Regions from separate parts of the Diaphorobacter sp. C33 genome, predicted to be linked through region 2. Evidence: predicted binding sites of a transcription regulator. Region 2 holds the regulator's gene; each other region holds the start of a gene.

Region 1 (5,518 bases), 370 kb from region 2:
AGATGGGCACGCCCAGCGTGCGCCGCAGGGCGTTGCCGAGCCTCGGGTATTCAATGGGGAACGGCTCCTCGCGCTTCGTGCGCTGCCACTGGCGCCGGCGCTCGCGCGCCTGCAGGTAGGGGTGCACCATGCCGCCCTGGATGGGCCCGGGCCGCACGATCGCCACCTGCACCACCAGGTCGTAGAACTCGCGCGGCTGCAGGCGCGGCAGCATGCTCATCTGCGCGCGGCTCTCGATCTGGAACACGCCCACGGTGTCAGCGCGGCAGACCATGTCGTAAGTGGCCGGGTCCTCGGGCGGGATGTCGGCCAGGTCCCATGATTCGCCCCGCAGCGCGGCACGCATTTCCAGGCAGCGGCGCAGCGCGCTGAGCATGCCCAGCGCCAGCACGTCCACTTTCAAGAGGCCCATGGCGTCCAGATCGTCCTTGTCCCACTGGATGATGGAGCGCCCGTCCATGGCGGCCGGCTCCACGGGCACCAGGCGTGTGAGCTTGCCCTCGGTGAGCACGAAGCCGCCCACGTGCTGGCTCAGGTGGCGCGGAAAGCCGCGCAACTGGCGCGCCAGTTGCAGCCACAGCGCGGCCGTGTGCGCGCCCAGCGGCTCGCCCAGGCGCTCGGCCAGCGCCAGCAGGTGCTCCGTGGCCAGCACGTCGTCGAACCAGTGGTGCTCCTTGGCGAACGCATCTACCAGCGCCGGCGCCACACCCAGGGCCTTGCCCACGTCGCGCAGGGCGCTGCGCGTGCGGTAGCTGATGACCACCGCGGTGATCGCGGAGCGCTCGCGCCCGTACTTGTCGTAGATGTACTGGATGACGGTCTCGCGCCGGTCGTGCTCGAAGTCCACGTCGATGTCGGGCGGCTCGCTGCGTTCGCGGCTGATGAAACGCTCGAACAGCAGGCGCGTCTTCTGCGGGTCCACCGCCGTGATGCCCAGGCAATAACACACCGCCGAGTTGGCCGCCGAGCCCCGCCCCTGGCACAGAATGCCCTGGCTGCGCGCATAGCGCACGATGTCGTGCACCGTGAGGAAGTACATCTCGTACCCGCACTCGGCGATCAGCGCCAGCTCCTTCTCGACCTGCGTCACCACCGCTTCTGGCACGCCATCGGGGTAACGGACACGCGCGCCCTCCCAGGTGAGGCAGGCCAGCGTCTGGCTTGCCGTCATGCCGGGCTGCACGGTCTCCAGCGGGTAGCGGTACTTGATCTCGTTCAGGCTGAAGGTGCAGCGCGCCGCCACCTGCAGCGTGGCCGCCAGCAGCGCGGGCGGGTACAGGCCCGCCAGCCGGCTGCGCGGGCGCAGGCGCTTCTCGGCATGCGGCTGCAGAGCGAAGCCGCACGCGGCCACGCTGCGGCCCAGGCGCACGGCGGTCAGTACGTCCTGCAGCGGCTTGGCCGCGCGCGAGTGCATGTGCACGTCACCCGCGGCCACCAACGGCAGGCCCAACTGCGCGCCGGCCTGCGTGAGCGTGCGCAGCCACAGGCCGTCGTCCGGTGCGGTGTGCAGCTCTACCGCCAGCCAGCAGTTAGAGCCAAATAGGCCTCTAACGCTTTCTAGACAAGCGCTGACAGCTATTAAATCAGAAGCATCGACAAACGCCTCGCGCCGCGGCGCCAGCAGCACCTCGCAGCCCTGCAGCAGCGCCCAGGGCGACTGGGCATCCACGCGGTAGCCGCCCTTGCCGGCACGCTGGCGCGCGGCGGTGATGAATTCGCACAGGTCGCCCCAGCCCTGCACGTCGCGCGCCAGTGCCACGATGCGCACGTCGCCCCAGCAGAACTCGCTGCCCACGATGAGCGGCAGGCCCAGCGCCTGCGCCGCGCCATGGGCGCGCACCACGCCGGCGACGGAGCATTCGTCGGTCAGCGCCAGGGCGCTGTAGCCCAGTTTGTGCGCGCGCTGCACCAGTTCCTGCGGGTGCGAGGCGCCGCGCTGAAAGCTGAAGTTGCTCAACGCGTGCAGCTCTGCGTAGGCGGGCAGCGTCATCCGTACACCCCCTGCAAGAACCAGCCGCCCGTCGCCCGGTCGCGGAAGATCCAGACGGTGCCCGCCACCACGTTGTGGGCGATGAAATAGTCGCGCCGCACCAGGGCCGAGCCACCATCCTGCGCGCCATTGTGTGCACTGACCTGCACATCGCTCTCGTCGTCGTTCAGATCCGCTGCGGCCTCCCACCAGCCGGTTTCCACGCGCTGCGGCCCGTCCAGCAAGCGCAGCGGCTGGCCGTGCAGGCAAGGCCGGCTGCCGCGCAGGGCCAGCGGCCGCGCAGGCCGCACGAGCCAGGGCGGAAGCAAGGGCGCGAGGGTGCAGTCCTGTGCGGGCGCCGGCGGCGCGGCGCGGGCCGCCAGGGCCGGGTGCCACTGTTGCATGCATTCGGGACGGTGGTCTGCCTGGGACCGCGGCACCCGCAGACTGTCCGCGCCCAGGCGGGCCGAGAGGCGCTCGACGAACTGGTGCCAGGGCTCGCCCTGCCCCGCCTCCGCGTCGCCTGGCTGGGGCGGCAGCAGGTCCGCGCTGGCCTGTGGCATGGGCGCGGTTTGCAGGCTGCGCAGCGCCAGCCGGCTCACGGGCGCGGCCAGGCGCTGGTGCGCCAGGCGCTCGGCCAGCAGGCGGCGCAGGTGTGCCATGCCCTGCAGCGGCTCGGCCGTGCGCAGCGTGAGGCTCTGCCAGGGGGGCAGGTCCACGCCGTCGATGCGGCGCAGGTCATGGCGCCAGGCCAGCTCCAGCGCCTGCACGCCCTGGTGGCGCGCGCGCAGCCAGCCCTGCAGTGCATCCAGCAGGCGCTGGCCGGCCCACAGCAGCGCGGGGGCCGATTCGGCCAGCGCGGGCAGTTCGAGCTCCAGCGCGAACTGCTCGGGCAGCGTGATCCAGTCCAGGCCATGCGGTGCGTCGCCCCATGCGCGGTCCAGCGCCGCCAGGGGTTCGGCGCCGAAGCGCCGCGCCACCCCGGCGCGCGGCAGCGCACGCACGGCGCCCCAGGTGCGGCAGCCCAGCTGCTGCAGCGCCTGGGCATGCGGGCGCAGCGCCGAGAGGGTGGCAACCGGCAGATCGTGCGGCAGCCGCCGCGGCACGGGCCGGCCCTGGCGCTGCAGGCGCAGCAGGGCCAGGGCTTGCAGCGCCGTGGGCGCACTGGCCCAGAGAGACCCGCCCTCCAGGGTTTCGGGCCCGGGGGGCGCGTGGTCACGCAGCAGGCTTTGCAGAGCGGCGCGCCCGCCCCACAGGCGTTCGGTACCGCTCACCTCCAGCAGCAGCGCTTCGTCCACAAGGGCCACGCGCGGCGTGAAGCGCAGCGCCCACCAGCCCTGCGCGGCAGGCGGCAGACCGATCACGGACCCGGTGGCGGGCCCGGTCGTGGCCTCAATGGGTGGCAAGTGCCAGGCAAGCCAATGCATCCTCCACCTCCTGCGGTGTGTGGCCCCCCATGCCCCAGGCGGCCGCCTGCACCTGGCGGCGCCATTGGGCCTGTGCCTGCAGCGCCGCGGCCAGTACCGGCGTGCGTGCGGGCAGTGCCACGGGCTGCGCCAGCGGCGGGCCGCGCCGCTTGACGACATGGACGTGCAGCTCCTCGCCCTGCGGTTGCAGCCACAGGCGCAGCGGCGCGGGCGATGCCTGCGCGCGCGAGCGCTCGGGACGCATCACCCACAGCAGCTGGCGGTGCTGCGCGGCCGCCAGCTGCAGCCGCCGCAGCACGGCGGCAGGCACCTGTGGCAGCCAGGCCAGCACGGCGCGCACGTCGCGGCAACGCAGCGCCTGCTCGCAAGCCCATGCCGCGGCCATGTCCGCACGCGGGCTGGGCGGGTGAATGCAGCACAGCCGGTCGGCGGCAACCCCCAGGGGTTGCAGCGCCGGCAGGAAGGGCTCCAGCGGCGGCGTGACCAGTACCGCGCGTCCCGGGCCTTGCGCCAGGTGCGCGGCCAGGGCCGGCATCACCAGGGTCCACTCGGGATGGGCCTGGGGAGGCAGCAGCAACTCGCTCATGCACCCCAACGGCCACCCCCCACCGGGCAGTTGCGCATCCAGCGGCGCATGGCCCGTGGCCAGCGCCGGCTGCGGCGCGTGCGCCCAGGCATCGCCCTGCCAGACGCCGGGCAGCGCGTTCAGGGAAGAGGAAAGAAAAGCCGCCATGCGAACCGCCGATGAATACTGTTCAAATATACAGTAATCATCGGCGGTTGGTGGCTCCAACCCGGCCGGCGTCAGGGCCTAGCGTCTGATCCGGCGGTGCGTCAGGGAGCGAATTTCAGCGCTGCGCCAAGCGCACTGCACAGGCATCGCGCCACTGCACGACCGCACGGTCGCCCGCCTGCGGGCTGTGCTCCAGCGTGAGCCAGCGGCTGTGGGTGGCGTCCACGATGCCCTGCAGCTGCCACAGGGCTTCCCGCCCCAACAGAGCCAGTTCGGCCAAGCCTTGTTCATCGCCCTGCAGGTATTGCAGGGCCTCTGCCTGCTGCTGGGGATGGGAGCCGGCCTCGAACAGGGTTTTTTGCAGCGCGGAAAGCCGCTGCTCCACGAAGGCGCAGGCCTCGGATTCCGCCGCCTCTGGCGGCAGCCCGGCGCGGCGGGTGTCCCAGTCGCCGAAGGCCGTGGACAGCTGTTCAATGAGCCGCTCCACATCTGCCGGCGTGACCTGTACATCGGTCTGCACGGCGCGTATCTGCAGCACGGGCAGCAGACAGGCGATGAGCGCTGCGGGGAACTTGCGGTGGTTCAGGCGCAGCGTGAGCGACAGGCGCTGGGCCGCGGCCTCGTTGGCGTATTTCTCGAAGAAGGCGGCCACCACCTCGGCCACCATCAGGATCTGCCCCATGAGCGAGATCTGGTCTCCCTGCAGGCCGCGCGGATAACCGCTGCCATCCATGCATTCATGGTGTTCCAGCACGGCCTGCTCCACCACGCGCGGGAACATGTTCTGCCCCCGGATGATCAACATGGCCGTGATGGGGTGCGCCATGAGCTGCTGGCGCCCGACGGCCGTCATCTTGTTGGCCGGGTCGTGCCAGACGGGGTCCATGTGCAGCACGCCGATGTCGTGCAGCAGCGCCGCCGTCGCCAGAGGCACGCATTCGCGGTCGCTCCAGCCGCTCTTGATGCCCAGGTACACGGCCGCCAGCATCATGCGCACGCTGTGCTCGAACAGCACCGGATGCTGCTCGCGCATGACGGTGAGCTTGAAGGCCAGGGACGGCGGCAGCAGCAAGGCGCGCACGGGCGCGAGCAGCTTCTCGGCGGTCATGCCCTCCAGCGTGTGCACCAGCAGATAGGCCAGCGTGTCGTGCTCGCACTGCGACGCGGCCAGTTGCACGATGGACTGCACGCTGACCATGTCGTCCATGGCCAGATGCTCGTCGATGCTGCCGCGCAGCTTGTGCTTGACCAAGCGGTCGTAGAGCCGGCTGTCCACGCGCGCGCCCTTGTCTACCAGCTTGATGCCCCGGTCGGTGTAAAGCGCTTCCTGCGTGACCACGGTGCGGCGATCGGCCATGTCGGTGATGGCACGCAGGTAATGGCTGTCTC
Region 2 (5,518 bases):
GGCTTCGGGCCGCACCTACCACGTGAAGTTCAACCCGCCCAAGGTCGAAGGCAAGGACGACGTGACGGGCGAGCCCCTGGTGCAGCGCGAGGACGACAAGGAAGAAACCGTCAAGAAGCGCCTGCAGGTCTACAGCGACCAGACCCGTCCGCTGGTGGACTATTACTCCAGCTGGGCCAAGACCGATCCCGCCAACGCGCCCAAGTATCGTGCCATTCAAGGCACCGGCAGCGTGGAGGAAATCACCCAGCGCGCCCTGACGGCACTGTCAAGCTGACGAACCCGCCGCCGGCGCCCGCCAACGCCCCGCAACGCGGGGCGTTGTGCTGTGTGCCCAGGCAAGCGCCTCGGCCCATGACGGTGCTTATGAATTAGCGGACTGCATCAACTCCAGCAGCAGGCTGACCCGTGCCTTCACAGGGCTCAGCCCATCCGCATCGCGCCAGGGCGTACCCGTCAGGTCCATCATCCGCCCCTGCGGGCAGCGCGAAGCCACGCGCACCTGCACCCCGGCCGCCACGGCACGCGCGAGCGCGGCCTCCAGCGCATGGTGCAGCGTGCCATTGCCGGTGGCGGCCACCACGATGCCGCGCACGCCCTTCTCCACCAGCCAGTCCACCAACGCGCCATCCGCGCTGGCGTGGCTGAGGACGATTTCCACGCGTGGCCAGGCTGCATCTGGCAGGATCGGCACCAGCGCGCCATGCGCGGGCTGTTCCACCTGCGGCGCAAGGCCGCGGGCCCAGCGCACGCGCCCCGCTTCCATCCATCCCAGAGGCCCAGCATCGCCGGAGTCGAACGCGTCCAGCCGCAGCGGGTGCACCTTGCTCACCTCGCGTGCCCCGTGCACCACGCCAGCGGCCGCCATCAGAACCCCCCGCGCTGAGGGATCGGCCGCCAGCGTGACGGCATCCAGCAGGTTCTGCGGCCCGTCCGGCGCGAGCGCCGTGGCCGGACGCATGGCACAGGTCAGTACCACCGGCTTGGCGGTGGTATCGAGCAGGTTGTGCAGCAGCCAGGCGGTTTCCTCCAGCGTATCCGTGCCGTGGGTGATGACGACGCCGGCCACGGCCGGGTCGGCCAGGTGTGCGGCGCAACGACCGGCCAGGCGCGCCCACACGTCAAAGCCCATGTCCTTGCTGTCCAGTTGCACCACCTGTTCAGCCACCAGCGCGCCGCCCGCGGCCTGCACCAGCCCGGGCACCGCGGCCAGCAATTGCTCCACGCCGATCTGCCCGGCCGTGTAGCCCACGTTCGCACCTTGCACCGCGGAAGAGCCCGCAATCGTGCCGCCGGTGCCCATAACGACGATTTTTCTTGCAGCTGCCACTTGCATCCCTCCAAAAACTGTTCAAAAATACAGATACTGGATTAAAAAACAGTAACCCACTCAACCACCGACCGCATTGGATCGCACCATGCTCGACAGTCCCAAGCTCACCGCCCGCCAGCAGCAGATCCTGGACCTGATCCAGACCGCCATCGCGCGCACCGGCGCCCCGCCCACCCGCGCCGAGATCGCGGCAGAGCTGGGTTTCAAGTCCGCCAACGCGGCCGAGGAGCACCTGCAGGCGCTGGCCCGCAAGGGCGTGATCGAACTGGTCAGCGGCACCTCGCGCGGCATCCGCCTGCGCGGCGAAACCGTGCGCAACATCAATGCGGCGCGCGGCGCCCAGTTCAACCTGCCGATACCCGGCCTGTCGCAGCTCACGCTGCCGCTGGTGGGCCGCGTGGCGGCCGGCTCGCCCATTCTCGCCCAGGAGCATGTGGACCAGACCTATACGGTGGAAGGCAGCCTGTTTGCGCACAAGCCCGACTACCTGCTCAAGGTGCGCGGCATGTCCATGCGCGACGCGGGCATCATGGACGGCGACCTGCTCGCCGTACAGGCAACGCGCGAGGCACGCAACGGGCAAATCATCGTGGCGCGCCTGGGCGATGACGTCACAGTCAAGCGCCTGCGCCGCACAGGCAGCGCCATCGAACTGCTGCCCGAGAACCCCGACTACCCGGTGATCCGCGTCGAGCCGGGCGAACCTTTCGAGATCGAAGGGCTGGCCGTGGGCCTGATACGCAACACCATGCTCATGTAGTCCGTTGAATGCAGCGCCACCGCAGGTGGCGGGCGTCTGGCAGGCGGTAGCCCGGGCATGCCCCGTAGCTGCGGCATGCCAACCCTGCGGATGCGCGCTTGACGTCCTTGGCAATCCTGCCTGTGTTCCACCTTCATGCCCTGGCATGCCGGAGTCTTCACATGGGATTTGCCCTCTTTGCCTTTGCCACCCTTTCCCGCCCCTTGCGCCGCCTGCGCCGATGGGGACTGGCCGCACGCCATATGTCGCGCGGCGCGGCACCCTCTGCCTGCACCACGCACGGACGCACCGATGCACTCCAGGGAGCGACGCCCAACGCCGGCCCTCCCGATAGCCCCGCCGTGGCAGGCATGGCGCAAGAAATTCCGGCCCGCCACCGCGCCTTTGCCATGCCTGCCGCGGATGCGGCCACGCAGCACACAGGTCTGCGGCCTGCGATCTCCACCCGTTCGCTCCCCCTGCGCGTGATCCTGCGCCATGACACCGACGACGCCTGCAAGCTCGTGATTTCCGGCCGCATGGCCGATGTGTGCGCGGAACTGGAGCGCCTGGCCCTGCGCTGACCGCGGGGCACTGCCGCGACCGCTTCTGACACTTTTCGAAGGCGTCGCGGCCACAGCGCGTTCATCGCAGGCCCGTTTCTACAATGCACGGCACTTGCAACTTCCCGCCCCCAAGCACGCCATGACCCACGAGTCCCGCCTGGGCCGCTTGCTGCAGCAACTGCTGTGGGGCCGGCGCACGGCCGCGCTGGCAACGCTGCAAACCCTGCCCGGCGCGGAATCGGTGCCATTCACAACGCCGGCGGTGTCGTTCGTTCCGTATGCCATCGACTCTACGGCCCAGGTGCTGGTATTGCATGTCAGCGCCCTCGCCGCCCATACTCGCAACCTGCGGCAATCGCCCGCGGTTTCTCTCCTGATCACGGCGCCCGAGGACGCGGCCCAGCCCGTGCATGCGCTGGAGCGCGTTGCCATCCAAGGACAAGCCGTACTGCTTGCGCCCGAGGCAGCCGCCAGCGCGCGCGCCGCCTACCTGCGGCGCTTCCCTGAGGCAGCGCCCATGACGGCGCTGGGCGACTTCCAGTTCGTGCAGATCATCCCTTCGGTGGGCCGCCACGTGGCAGGGTTTGGCGCGGCGCGGGATTTATCTGCCGAGGAGCTGAAGGCGCTGCTCACGTCTTGACGCTGGGGCGATCGGCGCCGCCAGCAGTTGGATGGCAAGGGCCGTTCCGCCCGGACGAGCGCTGGCGGCCGCTAGCCCGGTGCCCGGGAAGGCCACACCGGTCGCGGCCAGGGCCGGCTGGGTGACGGGTTGGCGGACGCTCGCCGTGCGCGCCAAAGCATGAACGGCCCCGCCCACGGCAGCCGGTGGCGGCACACCTGTCCTGCAGGCTTGCCCCGCGCGAGAGCCGCTCTCAAGACACCAGTTGCGACCAGACCTTGTCCAGCCGCTTGCCGCTGACCGGATACGGCGTGCGCAACTCCTGCGCGAAGAAGCTCACGCGCAGTTCCTCCAGCATCCAGCGGTACTCCTGCATACGGGCATCCACCTGGCCCTTGCGCTCGGCCACCAGGCGCCAATAGCGCTGCTCCAGCGGCTGCAGTTCCTTGAGCTTGGCGGCATCGCGTGCCGGGTCGGCGCGGTACTTGTCCAGGCGCGTGGCGATGGCCTTGAGGTAGCGCGCGTAGTGCTGCAGCTGCGCCCAGGGCGCGGCGGCGATGAACTGCTTGGGCATCAGGCGCTGCAGCTGCTGTGACGCGTCGGCCGTGGCCTCGGGAGCATTCTTGGTGTCTTTGATCTTGCGCTGCGTGGCGGCGTATTCGATGAGGATGGCCGCCGCCATGCGCGCCACCTCGTTGGCGATCAGCGTGAGGCGCCCGCGCCCATCCTGCACGCGCTGCTTGAACTGAGCCTCGTTGCTGGGCAGCGGCTCTTGCAGGAAGGCGCGGTCGATGGCCACGTCGATGATCTGCGCGCGCAGCTCCTCCTGCGTGCCCAGCGGCATGAAGGCCACGGCCATTTTCTGCAGATCGGGGATGTTCTTTTCCAGGTACTTGAGCGCGTCCTTGATCTGCAGCGCAAACAGCCGTCGCAGGCCCACGCGGTGGCGCGCGGCGGCGACTTCGGGTTCGTCGAACACCTCGATGCCCACCGCATCGCCGTGGTCGATGAGCGCGGGGAAACCGATCAGCGTCTGGCTGCCCTTGGCGATTTCCATCAGCTCGGGCAGTTCGCCAAAGCTCCAATCCTCGTAGCGGGCATCGGCCTTGCGGGCCGCGGGCGCGCCGACGAGTGGTTCTTTTTTGATAGCTGCTGGCGCTCGATTTTCCTTGGCTTCAGATGGTTTTCCACCGGAGTCTGGCTTCTGGTGAGCGCCACCAGCTATCTTTAATGAAGCAAGCGCCTGGAACGCCCCACGTGCCTTGCTCCCCCACTCCGCCTTGAGCGCGCCCAGGTTGCGTCCCTGGCCGAGCTGGCGGCCGTGCTCATCCGTTACGCGGAAGTTCATGAACAGGTGCGGGCTGAGCATGTCCAGCTTGAAGTCCGCGCGCTTCACGTCGAGCGAGGTCTCGTCGCGCACTTGCTTGAGCAGCGTGTCGATCAAGCTGCCCTGGGCCCAACGCTCTTCCTCGGTGAACAGCGACGCCAGCCGCGCAGCACTTTCCGGCAGCGGCACGAAGCGGCTGCGCGGGCGCTGCGGCAGGCTCTTGAGCAGCGCCTGGATCTTGTCCTTGAGCATGCCGGGCACCAGCCATTCCGCACGCTCCTCGCTCACCTGGTTCAGCACGAACAGCGGCACCGTGACGGTGACCCCATCGCGCGCGTCACCGGGGCTGTGCAGGTAGCTGGCCGTGCAGTCCACGCCGCCCAGCTTCACCGTCTTGGGAAAGTTGTCGGTGGTGATGCCCGCGGCCTCATGGCGCATCAGCTCGTCGCGCTTGAGAAGCAGCAGGCCGGCGTTCTCCTTGCCGGCACTGCGGAACCACTTGTCGAACGTGGCGCCGCTGTACACGTCTTTGGGAATCTGCTGGTCGTAGAAGGCGAAGATGAGTTCGTCGTCCACCAGCACGTCCTGGCGGCGGCTCTTGTGCTCCAGCTCCTGCACCTTGCGCACCAGCTTGAGGTTAGCGCCCAAGAACGGCCAATGCGTCTCCCACTCGCCCTCGACCAGCGCCTGGCGAATGAACAGGTTGCGCGCCTCGTACGGATCCACGCGGCCATAGCTCACGCGGCGGCCGTTGTAGACCACCAGGCCGTAAAGCGTGGCGCGCTCGAGCGCGACCACGTCGGCCTGTTTCTTGGACCAATGCGGGTCCAGCAGCTGCTTCTTGAGCAGATGGCCGCCCACCTCTTCCAGCCATTGCGGTTCGATCGCCGCGATACCGCGTCCGTACAGGCGCGAGGTCTCGACCTGCTCGGCT
Region 3 (5,518 bases), 1.8 Mb from region 2:
GGAGGAGAGCCTCACGCTGCGCGCCACGCGCGATGCGCTCATCAAGCTGGACGCCAACCCGGAGCGCCTGCTGGGTTGAGCGGTCGCGCAGCGGCCCAACGCGCACAACGGGGGCCGGCTGCGCACAGCCGCGCCGCGGGCCTCAAGCCTCTGGCAGGTCCATTGCGGCGCTAAAGCCATCGCGCGTATTGCGCGGTTTGGCATTGCACGACGGCGCGGCGTTGCGGGGTGCGACCGGTGGCGGACTGCGCGTCGACAGCTGCTATGGATGACATAGCTTTTGCCGCTGGACAGAAGCGCGCCAAGCCCCGTTCTATTCCCATTCATCACCACCCCGCACCACGCGGCGCACCACGTCGGCGGCGAAGCCACGCGTGGCCAGAAAGCGCATCTGGCGCGCACGCTCCTGCGGCGTGTCGGCGGGCTGGTCGCCAAAGCGCTGGCGCCACACGGCCCGGGCGCGCTGCAGTTCGGTGCCCGCCAGCTGGGCGGCGGTGCTGCGCACCAAATCCTCGTCCAGCCCCTTGCGCCGCAGCTCCTGCAGCACGCGCTGGGTGCCGAAGCGCTCCGCGCGGCGGTGCACCACGGACTCGGCCACGCGCTCTGCATTGATGAAGTCGCGCGCCTGCAGCTCGTCCAGCAGCGCTGGCAGATCGTCGCCCTCCTGCACGTGGCGCGCCAGCTTGGCCTGCAGTTCGCTGCGCGAATGCTCGCGCTGGGCAAGCAGGCGCAGCGCACGGCCCTTGAGGGAGAGGGCGGTGAATCCCATGAATGCTATTGAAAAAAGAGCTTCCAGCGCTTGATGGTCAAGCGCTGGAGGCAGATTTCGTTCAAGAACTCCGGTGCGTGGTTACGCTTCGATCTCGCCCGTCTTGTCGGCCTTCTTGCCGCGCGCAGGCTTGTCTTCGGGCAGATCGGCCGCCGGGCTGGCGTGGCCCGTGGGCAGCAGCGCGATGCCCAGACTTTCGCGCACCTTGTTCTCGATCTCCACGGCCAGGCCGGGGTTCTCGCGCAGGAACTCGCGGGCGTTGTCGCGGCCCTGGCCGATTTTCTCGCCGTTGTAGGCATACCAGGCGCCACTCTTTTCCAGGATGCGCGCGTTCACGCCCATGTCGATGATCTCGCCCTCGCGCGAGATGCCCTCGCCGAACAGGATGTCGAACTCGGCCGTCTTGAACGGGGGCGAGACCTTGTTCTTCACCACCTTCACCTTGGTCTCGTTACCAATGGCCTCGTCGCCCTTCTTGATGGTGCCGGTGCGGCGGATGTCCAGGCGTACCGAGGCGTAGAACTTCAGCGCGTTGCCGCCGGTGGTGGTCTCGGGGCTGCCGAACATCACGCCGATCTTCATGCGGATCTGGTTGATGAAGATGACCATGCAGTTGGTCTTCTTGATGGTGGCGGTGAGCTTGCGCAGTGCCTGGCTCATCAGGCGTGCCTGCAGGCCGGGCAGGGCGTCGCCCATCTCGCCCTCGATTTCGGCCTTGGGCGTGAGCGCGGCGACCGAGTCCACCACGATCAGGTCCACGGCGCCCGAGCGCACCAGGCTGTCCACGATCTCCAGCGCCTGCTCGCCCGTGTCCGGCTGGCTGATGAGCAGGTCGGTGAGCTGAACGCCGAGCTTGCTGGCGTACTGCACATCCAGCGCATGCTCGGCATCCACGAAAGCGCACTGGCCGCCTTGCTTCTGCATCTCGGCGATGACCTGAAGCGTGAGCGTGGTCTTGCCCGAGCTTTCCGGTCCGTAGATCTCGATCACGCGGCCGCGCGGCAGGCCGCCCACGCCCAGGGCGATGTCCAGGCCCAGCGAGCCGGTGGAGACCACCTGGATGTCCTCAATGGCCTCGCCCTCGCCCAGGCGCATGATGGTGCCCTTGCCGAACTGCTTTTCGATCTGCGCGAGGGCGGCTTGCAGGGCCTTGGCCTTTTCGCTGTTGACGGCGGTTGCGTTGCCTTTGACGGTGGCGTCCATGGAATGCTCCTTCGGGTCGGGGTCACGGTGAAATCGTGTGCCTGCCTGGAAACTGTTTCCAATGACAGGCTGGATGCTTGAACAGTAGTTTATGGGCGGTTGATGCGTTATCCAATCAATTTTTGGTCAGTTTGGCTGACAATGTGCGGATGACCGCTCCCCCCAGCCTCGACGACCGCTGGCGCCAGACCCACCTGGGCCGCCTGCTGGGCCATGCCATGCGGCGCTTCGATGCGCGCGTGCTGCAGCTCATGGCGCGCGACGTGCAGGTGCCGCTGGCGCTGTCCAACCTCGCGGCGCGCGACCAGGTGAGCGCCGCGCACATCCACATCACGCGGCATCTGTCGCTGCAGGGGGACCGCCTCACCGACCTGGCCGAGCGCGCGGGCATGGCCAAGCAGTCCATGGCCGCGCTGGTGGAGCAGTGCGCGGCCTGGGGTCTGGTCACGCGCGAGCCCGATCCGCGCGATGCGCGTGCGCGCCTGGTGCGCTTCACGCCCACGGGACTGGCGTGGCTGCAGGCGTTTCGCGCGGCGGTGGCGCAGGCCGAGGGCGAGTTCCGCGCCGAGGTGGGGCAGGACGTGGCCACGGTGGTTGCGCTGGGTCTGGAGGCCTATGCCGGCGGCGAGGGCACGGCGGCCTAGAATTCAGATAGAGCGCAGGCCGGCGCACGACAACCAGGAGAGACACCCCATGCGCATCCTCATCGCCGAAGACGACCAGGTGCTTGCCGACGGGCTGCTGCGCACGCTGCGCGGCTCGGGCGCCGTGGTGGACCATGTGGCCAGCGGCACCGAGGTCGATACCGCGCTCCTGACCAACAACGAGTTCGACCTGCTGATCCTCGACCTGGGTCTGCCCAAGATGCACGGCCTGGAGGTGCTCAAGCGCCTGCGCGGGCGCGGCTCGGCGCTGCCGGTGCTGATCCTCACGGCGGCCGACAGCGTGGACGAGCGCGTGAAGGGCCTGGACCTGGGCGCCGACGACTACATGGCCAAACCGTTCGCGCTGTCGGAGCTGGAGGCGCGCGTGCGCGCACTCACGCGCCGCGGCATGGGCGGCACCAGCAGCGCCATCCGCCACGGGCCCCTGGTGTACGACCAAGCGGGCCGCGTGGCCACCATCGACGGCAAGATGGTGGAGCTGTCCGCGCGCGAGCTGGGCCTGCTGGAGGTGCTGCTGCAGCGCGCCGGCCGCCTGGTGAGCAAGGAGCAGCTGGTGGAGCGCCTGTGCGAGTGGGGCGAGGAGGTGAGCAACAACGCCATCGAGGTCTACATCCACCGCCTGCGCAAGAAGATCGAGCGCGGGCCGATCCGCATCGCCACCGTGCGCGGCCTGGGCTACTGCCTGGAAAAGATCCCCGGCTGACAGCACCCGTGGATGCTCTGTTATTGATAGCTGCTTGCGCTTGATGCATAAGCGCTAGCGGCCAAAAAAGCCCACCACCTTGAAAATCTTCCAGCGCGAGCAGCGCTCCCTCTTCGGCGAAATCCTGGACTGGATGCTCACGCCGCTGCTGCTGCTGTGGCCGGTGAGCCTGGCGCTGACCTGGCTGGTGGCCCAGGGCCTGGCCAACAAGCCCTTCGACCGCGCGCTGGAGTACAACGCCCATGCGTTGGCGCAGCTCGTCACGGTGCACGACGGCAAGGTGCTGTTCAACCTGCCCCAGCCCGCCAGCGAGATCCTGCGTGCCGACGAGTCCGACATCGTCTATTACCAGGTGCTCTCGCCCACGGGCGACTACCTGTCGGGCGAACGCGACCTGCCGCGCCCGCCGCCCGAGGAGCAGGCGTTCTCCGGTGAGGTGCGGCTGCGCGACGCCGAGCTGCGCGGCATCGACATCCGCGTGGCCTACATCTGGGTGCGCGTGCCGCTGCCCGATGCGCCCGCCGCGCTGGTGCAGGTGGCCGAGACACGCGCCAAGCGCAGCGTGCTGGCCACCGAGATCATCAAGGGCGTGATGCTGCCGCAGTTCGTCATCCTGCCGCTGGCGGTGCTGCTGGTCTGGCTGGCGCTGGCGCGCGGCATCAAGCCGCTGCACCAGCTGGAGGAGCGCATCCGAGCGCGCAAGCCCGACGACCTCTCGCCGCTGGACCACAAGGCCGTGCCGATGGAAGTGGCGCCGCTGGTGGATTCGGTGAACGACCTGCTGCGGCGCCTGTCGGAATCCATGGCCACGCAAAAGCGCTTCCTGGCCGACGCCGCGCACCAGCTGAAGACCCCCCTGGCCGGGCTGCGCATGCAGGCCGACCTGGCGCAGCGCGAGGGCACCAGCACCGAGGAGCTCAAGCAGTCGCTCAAGCAGATCGGGCGTTCGTCCATCCGCGCCACGCACACCGTCAACCAGCTGCTGGCGCTGGCGCGGGCCGAGGGCGGCAGCGCCGTGGTGCAGCGCCAGCCGCTGGACCTGGCGCGGCTGGTGATCGAGGTGGTGCGCGACAGCGTGCCGCGCGCCATGGACAAGCACATCGACCTGGGCTACGACGGCGTCGAGCCCGGCACCAATGGCGTGTGGATGGACGGCAACCCCACGCTGCTGAAGGAACTGGTGCGCAACCTGGTGGACAACGCCATCAACTACACCCCGTCCAGCGCGCAGCAGCCCGGCGTGATCACCGCGCGCGTGCTGCCCGACCCGTTCAGCCATGTGCTGCTGCTGCAGGTGGAGGACTCGGGCCCCGGCGTGCCCGAGGCTGAGCGCGAACTGGTCTTCCAGCCCTTCTACCGCGCGCTGGGGACGGACGCCGACGGCTCCGGCCTGGGCCTGCCCATCGTGCGCGAGATCGCGCGCCAGCACGGCGCCGAGGTGGAACTGGAAGACGTGCGCCCCGGCGCGGCCATGCCCGGCGCGCGCTTCAGCGTGCGGTTCGCGGCACGCGAATCGGGGCCATAGCGCTGCCGCTGTCCGATGCTATCGATCAAATAGCTGCTCGCGCTTGATGGGCAAGCGCTGGAGGGCATTTTGAGGTGGATTCAAGCAGCCGGTGCGGCAGTGCCCGCTGCGGGGTCCGCCAGCGCCAGCAGCCAGTCGCGAAAGCGCACCAGCGTGGCCAGCTGCGCACGCGACTCGGGGTAGCACAGCCAGTAGCCCAGGTCGCTCGTGTAGCCGCCGCCGGGCAGCGGCTCGGTGACGGTGCCGGCGGCAATCTCGTCCTGCACCAGGCAGCGCGGCACCAGGGCCAGGCCCATGCCTACCGACACCGCACGGATGATGGTCTGGAACTGGTCGAACTGTGGGCCGGCCAGCGGGTCCAGGCCGTTCACGCCGTGCGCCTCGGCCCAGTGCTGCCAGGCACCGGGCACGCTCACGTGGCGCAGCAGCGTGTGGCGTGCCACGTCCTGCGGGCTGTGCAGGGGCGGCGCGCCGGCCAGCCCGGCGCGCGGGCCGATCAGGGCCACGTCGTTGCCCGTCAGGTAGTGCGCGCGTGCGCCCGGCCAGTGCCCGTCGCCGAACAGGATGGAGCAGTCCAGCTCGGGGTCGGCAAAGTCGTAGCCGTGCACGTAGGGCACGAAGTGCAGCGTGATCTGCGGGTGCTGCGCACGCAG
Region 4 (5,518 bases), 140 kb from region 2:
GCGCCGCACCACTGCACGTGGCACACCTGCACCGGAATGCCCTGCGCCACGCAATAATCCAGCCAGCGGGTCTGGTTGTCCTGCAGCTTGTCGCCGGGGGCCTTCACCTCCACCAGCGCATAGCGCTCGGCCCCGGGCGGGCGGCCGGGCCAGAAGCGCACCAGGTCGGGCAGGCCGGTGCGGTTGGCCTGCACGTCGCACAGCAGCCGGGCAAACAGCCGCTCCAGGTGCGCGGGCGGAATGCAGTCCAGCGCCAGCGCCAGCAGCTCGGCGCTCAACGCGCCCCAGGCCACGAAGGGCGACTGGGTGCCGTGCTTCTCTTCAAAGCGCTGCACGATGGTGGCGCGGTAGCGGCCGTCGTGCAGTTCGGCCAGGCAGGCGTTGAACAGGGCCTGGCGGCGCGCCACGAAGTCGGGCGCGGCCAGGTCGGCCGGCCCGCTCTGGAAGGGGTGGAAGAACGCGCCGGGCAGCGGCGCAAAGATGGCCGGCCAGCACAGCAGGCCGAACAGCGCGTTGACGAGCGTGTTCTCCACATAAAACACCGGCGCCTCCGCGCAGTGCCAGTGCGCGCGCAGCGCGTGCTCCACCGACTGGGGCGGCGTGGGCGCGGGCAGTTCCACGTCCATGCGCAGCGCGGCCACGGCCGGGGCCAGTGCCGGCCGGCGCGGCCCGCCGCCCTGCCCCAGGCTGCGGCGCAGACGCGGCAGCATGCGCGCCACGCGCTGGTGTTCTTCTTCACTTTCAGGAGCATCCAGCGCTTGATGAGCAAGGGCTAGGGCCTGATCGGAGCATTGCATGCGCTCCAGCACGCGGATCTGGCGGTGGCGCGCACCGGGGGCGCGGCTGGCGGCGTAGGCCTGCACGGCCAGCGGCCAGTCGTGCGCGCGCTCGCAGGCCTGGCCCACGCGCAGCAGGACCCGCGCGCGGCGCTGCTCCAGCCATGGCGTGGCGCTGTGCGCGGCGGCCAGGGCCTGCAGCAGCGCAGCGGCATCGGCGCCCTCCGCGTCCAGCGCCTGGCGGCAGGCGCTGAGGGCAAGGTAGGTGTCCACATCGGCTGGGCTCTGGAACGGGCGCGAGGCGGCGTCCAGCGGCACGGCCTCGTAGCGGAACACGCCCAGGTCGGCCAGCACGAACTCCGCCCAGCTCTGGTGCAGGTTGCCGAAGAACATGAGCCGCAGGCGCTCGCAGCGCGCGCCCACCGTCACGTGCCAAACGGGCTCGTCGGCGTGCGGGTGCCAGGCGGCGTAGGGCTGCCGCAGGTCAGCGCGGTCGGCCAGGGCCTGCAGCATTTCGGCCTTGCGCATGGTGGGGTGCAGCGCAGTGCCCTGCAAAATCTGTAGCAGCTCGCGCTTGGTGTGCAAGGCGAACAGCTCCAAAAGACCCAGGGGCGCATCGGCGCACAGCCAGCCCCGCGACAGCAGCGGCGCGGCGGCGTCGCGCGTGTCGGGAATCTCGTCATAGGCCAGCTTGCTCGCGCGAAACCACGGCCCGCGCCGCATCACCATGCGCACCAGCAGGGCCTGTGCGGCCTGGGGCAGTTGCCGAAAGTCGGTGAGGAACTGCAGGTCGTCCACACCGAGCAGGTCGCCATAGCGCGTGTGCAGCCAGTCCAGCGCACGCTGGAAGTTGTGCAGGTAGTAAAAGCGGTGCGGTGCGGGCGCAAGGCCGGGCTGCGGCATACAAAAGACTGTGCGTTTATACAGTCAATGATACCGGCGCAGCGGGTGCGCCGTTAATGTGGGGATAACGCGCCGTTCCTAGAATGCGGGCTTTTGCCAAGCGGGCCGCATGCACATCCTGATCGTCGAAGACAACGCGCTGGTGGCCAGCGGCATCCAGGCCGGGCTGGAGCTGCACGGCTTCACCAGCGACACCGCGGGCAGCGTGGCGCAGGCGCAGGCCCACATGACCAGCCGCCAGTTCGATGCCTGCGTGCTGGACTTAGGCCTGCCCGATGGCGACGGCATCAGCCTGCTGCGCCAGTGGCGCGCCAAGGGGTTGGCGCTGCCGGTGCTGATCCTTACCGCGCGCAGCACCATCGAGGACAAGGTGGCCGGCTTTCAGACCGGCACCGACGACTACCTGACCAAACCCTTCGACCTGCAGGAGCTGGTGCTGCGCCTGCGCGCCCTGCTGCGCCGCGCGGGCGGGCGCACCAGCGACCTGCTGGCGCTGGGCGACTGCCAGGTCAACATGGCCACCGGCGAAGTCACGCGCAACGGCGTGGCGATAGACATCTCGCGCCGCGAATGGGCGCTGCTGCAGGCCCTGCTGCAGGCGCACGGGCGCGTGCTGAGCGCGGCGCAGCTACATGACAGCCTGTACGGCCTGGACCAGGACGTGGGCAGCAACACCGTGAACGTGCACGTGCACCATCTGCGCAAGAAGCTGGGCGCCGATGTGATCGACACCGTGCGCGGCCTGGGCTTTCGGCTGGGCACGCGGTACTGCGGCGGTGCGGCATGACGCCACGTCCTATGCAAAGCCTGCGGGTTCGGCTGGTGCTGGGCCTGAGCCTGACCATTTGCCTGGTCTGGAGCGGCGTGGCGATCTGGCAGTTCATCAACATGCAGCGCGAGCTGCGCACGCTGCTGGACGACCGCCTCATCGCATCGGCCCGGATGGTGGTGGGCATCGTGCAGCAGTTCCAGCAGGCCGAGCTGGCGGCAGCGCCGCGCGCCAGCAACGATGCGCTGCTGTCGGTCATTGGCCGCGATGGCGTGGCCTGCGAGGTGAGCCTGGTGCGCAGCGAAGTGGACATCCTGCCCATCGCGCGCACCAACAACATCCCGGACATGGCCTCTGCCGGCAGCGCGGGCTTTGGCCAGATCACCAAGGGCGGCAAGCAGTGGCGCACCTATGTGCTGGAGGACAAGGGCGTGCGCGTGGCCACCGCCGACCGGCTGGATGTGCGCGACCAATTGGTGCAGACCTTCGTGCGCACGCTGGTGCTGCCCTTCGTGCTGGCGCTTGCCGTCATCCTGCTGCTGACCTGGTGGATGGGCACGCGCAGCCTGCGCCCGCTGCAGCGCCTGCGCGAGGAGCTGGTGCAGCGCCCACCCCACGACCCCACGCCCGTGCAGTCGGGCCGCGACGTCAAGGAACTGGCCCCGCTGGTGGACAGCCTGAACCAGTTGCTGGCGCGCATGGACGCCAGCATGGAACACGAGCGCCGCTGGACCGCCGACGCGGCGCATGAGCTGCGCACGCCGCTCACCGCCATCAAGACCCATGTGCAGGTGGCGCAGCTGACACTTGCCGCGGGCAACAACAACGCCAGCCCCGACAAGGCCGCCAACGCACTGCGCCAAGCGGGCGAAGGCATCGACCACATGCACGCCACGCTGGAGCAACTGCTGCAGCTTGCACGCGTGGAAAGCGCCAGCGCGGGAGAGGCGCGCGCCACCGTGGGCACCGGCATCGCGCAGGCCTTCCGCCTGGCCTGCAGCCAGTCCCTGCAGCGTGCCGAGAACGAGGGCATTCAGTTGCCCTCCCCACCGCTGGACGCGACAGAAATACCCGCCGACCCGGCAGCCTGGCAGGCAATACAGCTACCGCTGCCCCCCGCGCTGCTGGCCTGCGCCATCACCAACCTGATCGACAACGCGCTGCGCCATCACCAGGGCCCCGCCCCTGTGAGTGCCACGCTGCGCTGGCAAGCCGATGCTGCCGGCCCGGGCACGGTGGAAGTCTGTGTGCGCGACGAAGGCCCCGGCCTGACCCCTGCGGAGTGCGAGCAAGCGCTGCGGCGTTTCTGGCGCAAGTCCAGCTCCTCGCCCGGCAGCGGTCTGGGCCTGACGATCGTGCGCCGCATCGCCGAAAGCGCCCATGGCACGCTGACGCTGGAGCCGGCCCAGCCCGGCCTGCGGGCGCGGCTGTGCCTTCCGGCGCTGGCGGTGACCTCTTCGGCGGCAAAGGACTGACGCCGCCGTGGACCGCGTGCTGCACCTGGGCCCACTGGTCCTGCCGTGGATGTTGCTGGTGCTCCTGGGCGCCTGGCAGTTGGGCACGATGGTGCATGAGCGACTGGCCGCACGGCGTGGCCTGACGGGCGGCCCGCATGGCTGGCGGCTGCCCCTGGTCGCACTGATCGCGGCGCGGCTGGGCTTCGTGCTGCGCTATGCGGATCTGTATGCCAGCGCGTCGGTGGCTGTGCTCGACATCCGCGACGGCGGGTGGTCGCCCTGGGCGGGCCTGGGCGCCGCGCTGCTCTATGTCGCGCTGCTGTGGCTGCGCCGCAGCCCATGGCGGCAGAGCGCCACGGCCGGGCTGGCCACATTCGCCGGCGTATGGCTGCTGGGTTGGGGCGTGCTGCAGGCTACGGCACCGCGCGAGCAGGCCGCCCTGCCCTCATGGCAAGGCGTGGCGCTGGATGCGCGCACGGTCGCCCTGCCAGAACTGAAGGGGCAGCCCGTGGTGGTGAACCTGTGGGCCAGTTGGTGCCCGCCCTGCCGGCGCGAGATGCCCGTCATGCTGCAGGCGCGCGAGGCGCAGTCGCCCCAGTCACAGGTGCGTTTTCTGTGGGTGAACCAGGGGGAGCCGCCCGAGACAGTCGCCCGGTTTGCGGCGCAGCAGCGCCTGCCGGCCGCCGATGTGCTGCTGGACTCAGCGGGCCAGCTGGGTAGCGCGCTGGGTCACAAAGCCCTGCCCACCACCCTGTTCTATGACCGCCAGGGCCGTCTGGCCGCGGTGCGCGTGGGCGAGCTGTCGGCTGCCACGCTGGCCCAACACATCGCGCTCATCAGCGGCCACTCCGCCCCTTAGCAACGCGGCCGCTGGCGCAAAGAGGTGCGCCGCCGGCATCACGACATGCCCTGCGGCGCGCCAGCCCCTTTCAGGAACGCATTGATGGGCAGCTGGATATAGGTACGCCCGTCGTCCTGCGCGGGCGGCAGCTTGCCGGCGCGCACATTGACCTGCACCGAAGGCAGGATGAGCGTGGGCATGGCCAGTGTGGCGTCCCGCGCGGTGCGCATCTGCACGAACGCGGCCTCGGTCACGCCCTCGTGCACATGGATATTGCCGCTGCGTTGCTCTGCCACGGTGCTGACCCAGGCAGGTGCGCGGTTCTCGGGCGGATAGTCGTGGCACATGTGCAGTCGGGTGTGTGCGGGCAGCGCCAGCAGGCGCTGGATGGAGCGGTACAGCGTGGCGGCGTCACCGCCCGGAAAGTCCGCGCGGGCCGTACCCACGTCGGGCATGAACAGCGTGTCGCCAACGAACACGTCGTCGCCCACGCGGTAGGCCATGTCGGCAGGCGTGTGGCCGGGCACATGCAGCGCCGTCAGCGCAAGCCCGCCGACATGGAAGGTCTCGCCGTCCTCGAACAGGTGGTCGAACTGGCTGCCGTCGGGCAGGAAGCTGCGCTCGAAATGGAACACGCTGCGAAAGAGCTGCTGCACCGCGCGGATGTGCGCGCCGATTGCGACCTTGCCGCCGAGGTGGTGGCGTATGTGCTGCGCACCCGAGAGATGGTCGGCGTGTGCGTGGGTTTCCAGAATCCACTGCACCTGCCAGC

The links. The regulator LexA, encoded in region 2, represses DNA repair genes until DNA is damaged. The targets are predictions, from matches to a motif close to ACTGTATNNNNATACAGT.
Region 1: imuA (translesion DNA synthesis-associated protein ImuA) is a predicted target of LexA. The motif match lies at 4,147-4,164, and genes of this name have one in related genera.
Region 3: recA (recombinase RecA) is a predicted target of LexA. The motif match lies at 2,041-2,058, and genes of this name have one in related genera.
Region 4: QY917_RS03465 (VRR-NUC domain-containing protein) is a predicted target of LexA. The motif match lies at 1,687-1,704, and genes of this name have one in related genera.

Annotation. Positions count from the first base shown of each region.
Region 1 is NZ_CP129980.1:1,224,679-1,230,196, forward strand. Features, by position in the region: gene QY917_RS05860 (error-prone DNA polymerase) at 1-1,990, opposite strand, end outside; gene QY917_RS05865 (DNA polymerase Y family protein) at 1,987-3,396, opposite strand; gene imuA (translesion DNA synthesis-associated protein ImuA) at 3,362-4,129, opposite strand; gene QY917_RS05875 (HD-GYP domain-containing protein) at 4,245-5,518, opposite strand, start outside.
Region 2 is NZ_CP129980.1:854,162-859,679, reverse strand. Features, by position in the region: gene adk (adenylate kinase) at 1-277, shown strand, start outside; gene QY917_RS04080 (asparaginase) at 365-1,336, opposite strand; gene lexA (transcriptional repressor LexA) at 1,419-2,093, shown strand; gene QY917_RS04070 (hypothetical protein) at 2,255-2,656, shown strand; gene QY917_RS04065 (pyridoxamine 5'-phosphate oxidase family protein) at 2,778-3,278, shown strand; gene hrpA (ATP-dependent RNA helicase HrpA) at 3,511-5,518, opposite strand, start outside.
Region 3 is NZ_CP129980.1:2,774,202-2,779,719, reverse strand. Features, by position in the region: gene QY917_RS13120 (DUF1631 family protein) at 1-79, shown strand, start outside; gene recX (recombination regulator RecX) at 314-769, opposite strand; gene recA (recombinase RecA) at 851-1,972, opposite strand; gene QY917_RS13105 (MarR family winged helix-turn-helix transcriptional regulator) at 2,122-2,616, shown strand; gene QY917_RS13100 (response regulator transcription factor) at 2,666-3,340, shown strand; gene QY917_RS13095 (sensor histidine kinase) at 3,420-4,865, shown strand; gene QY917_RS13090 (LysR substrate-binding domain-containing protein) at 4,946-5,518, opposite strand, start outside.
Region 4 is NZ_CP129980.1:716,990-722,507, reverse strand. Features, by position in the region: gene QY917_RS03465 (VRR-NUC domain-containing protein) at 1-1,679, opposite strand, end outside; gene QY917_RS03460 (response regulator) at 1,789-2,466, shown strand; gene QY917_RS03455 (ATP-binding protein) at 2,463-3,923, shown strand; gene QY917_RS03450 (TlpA disulfide reductase family protein) at 3,931-4,764, shown strand; gene QY917_RS03445 (MBL fold metallo-hydrolase) at 4,803-5,518, opposite strand, start outside.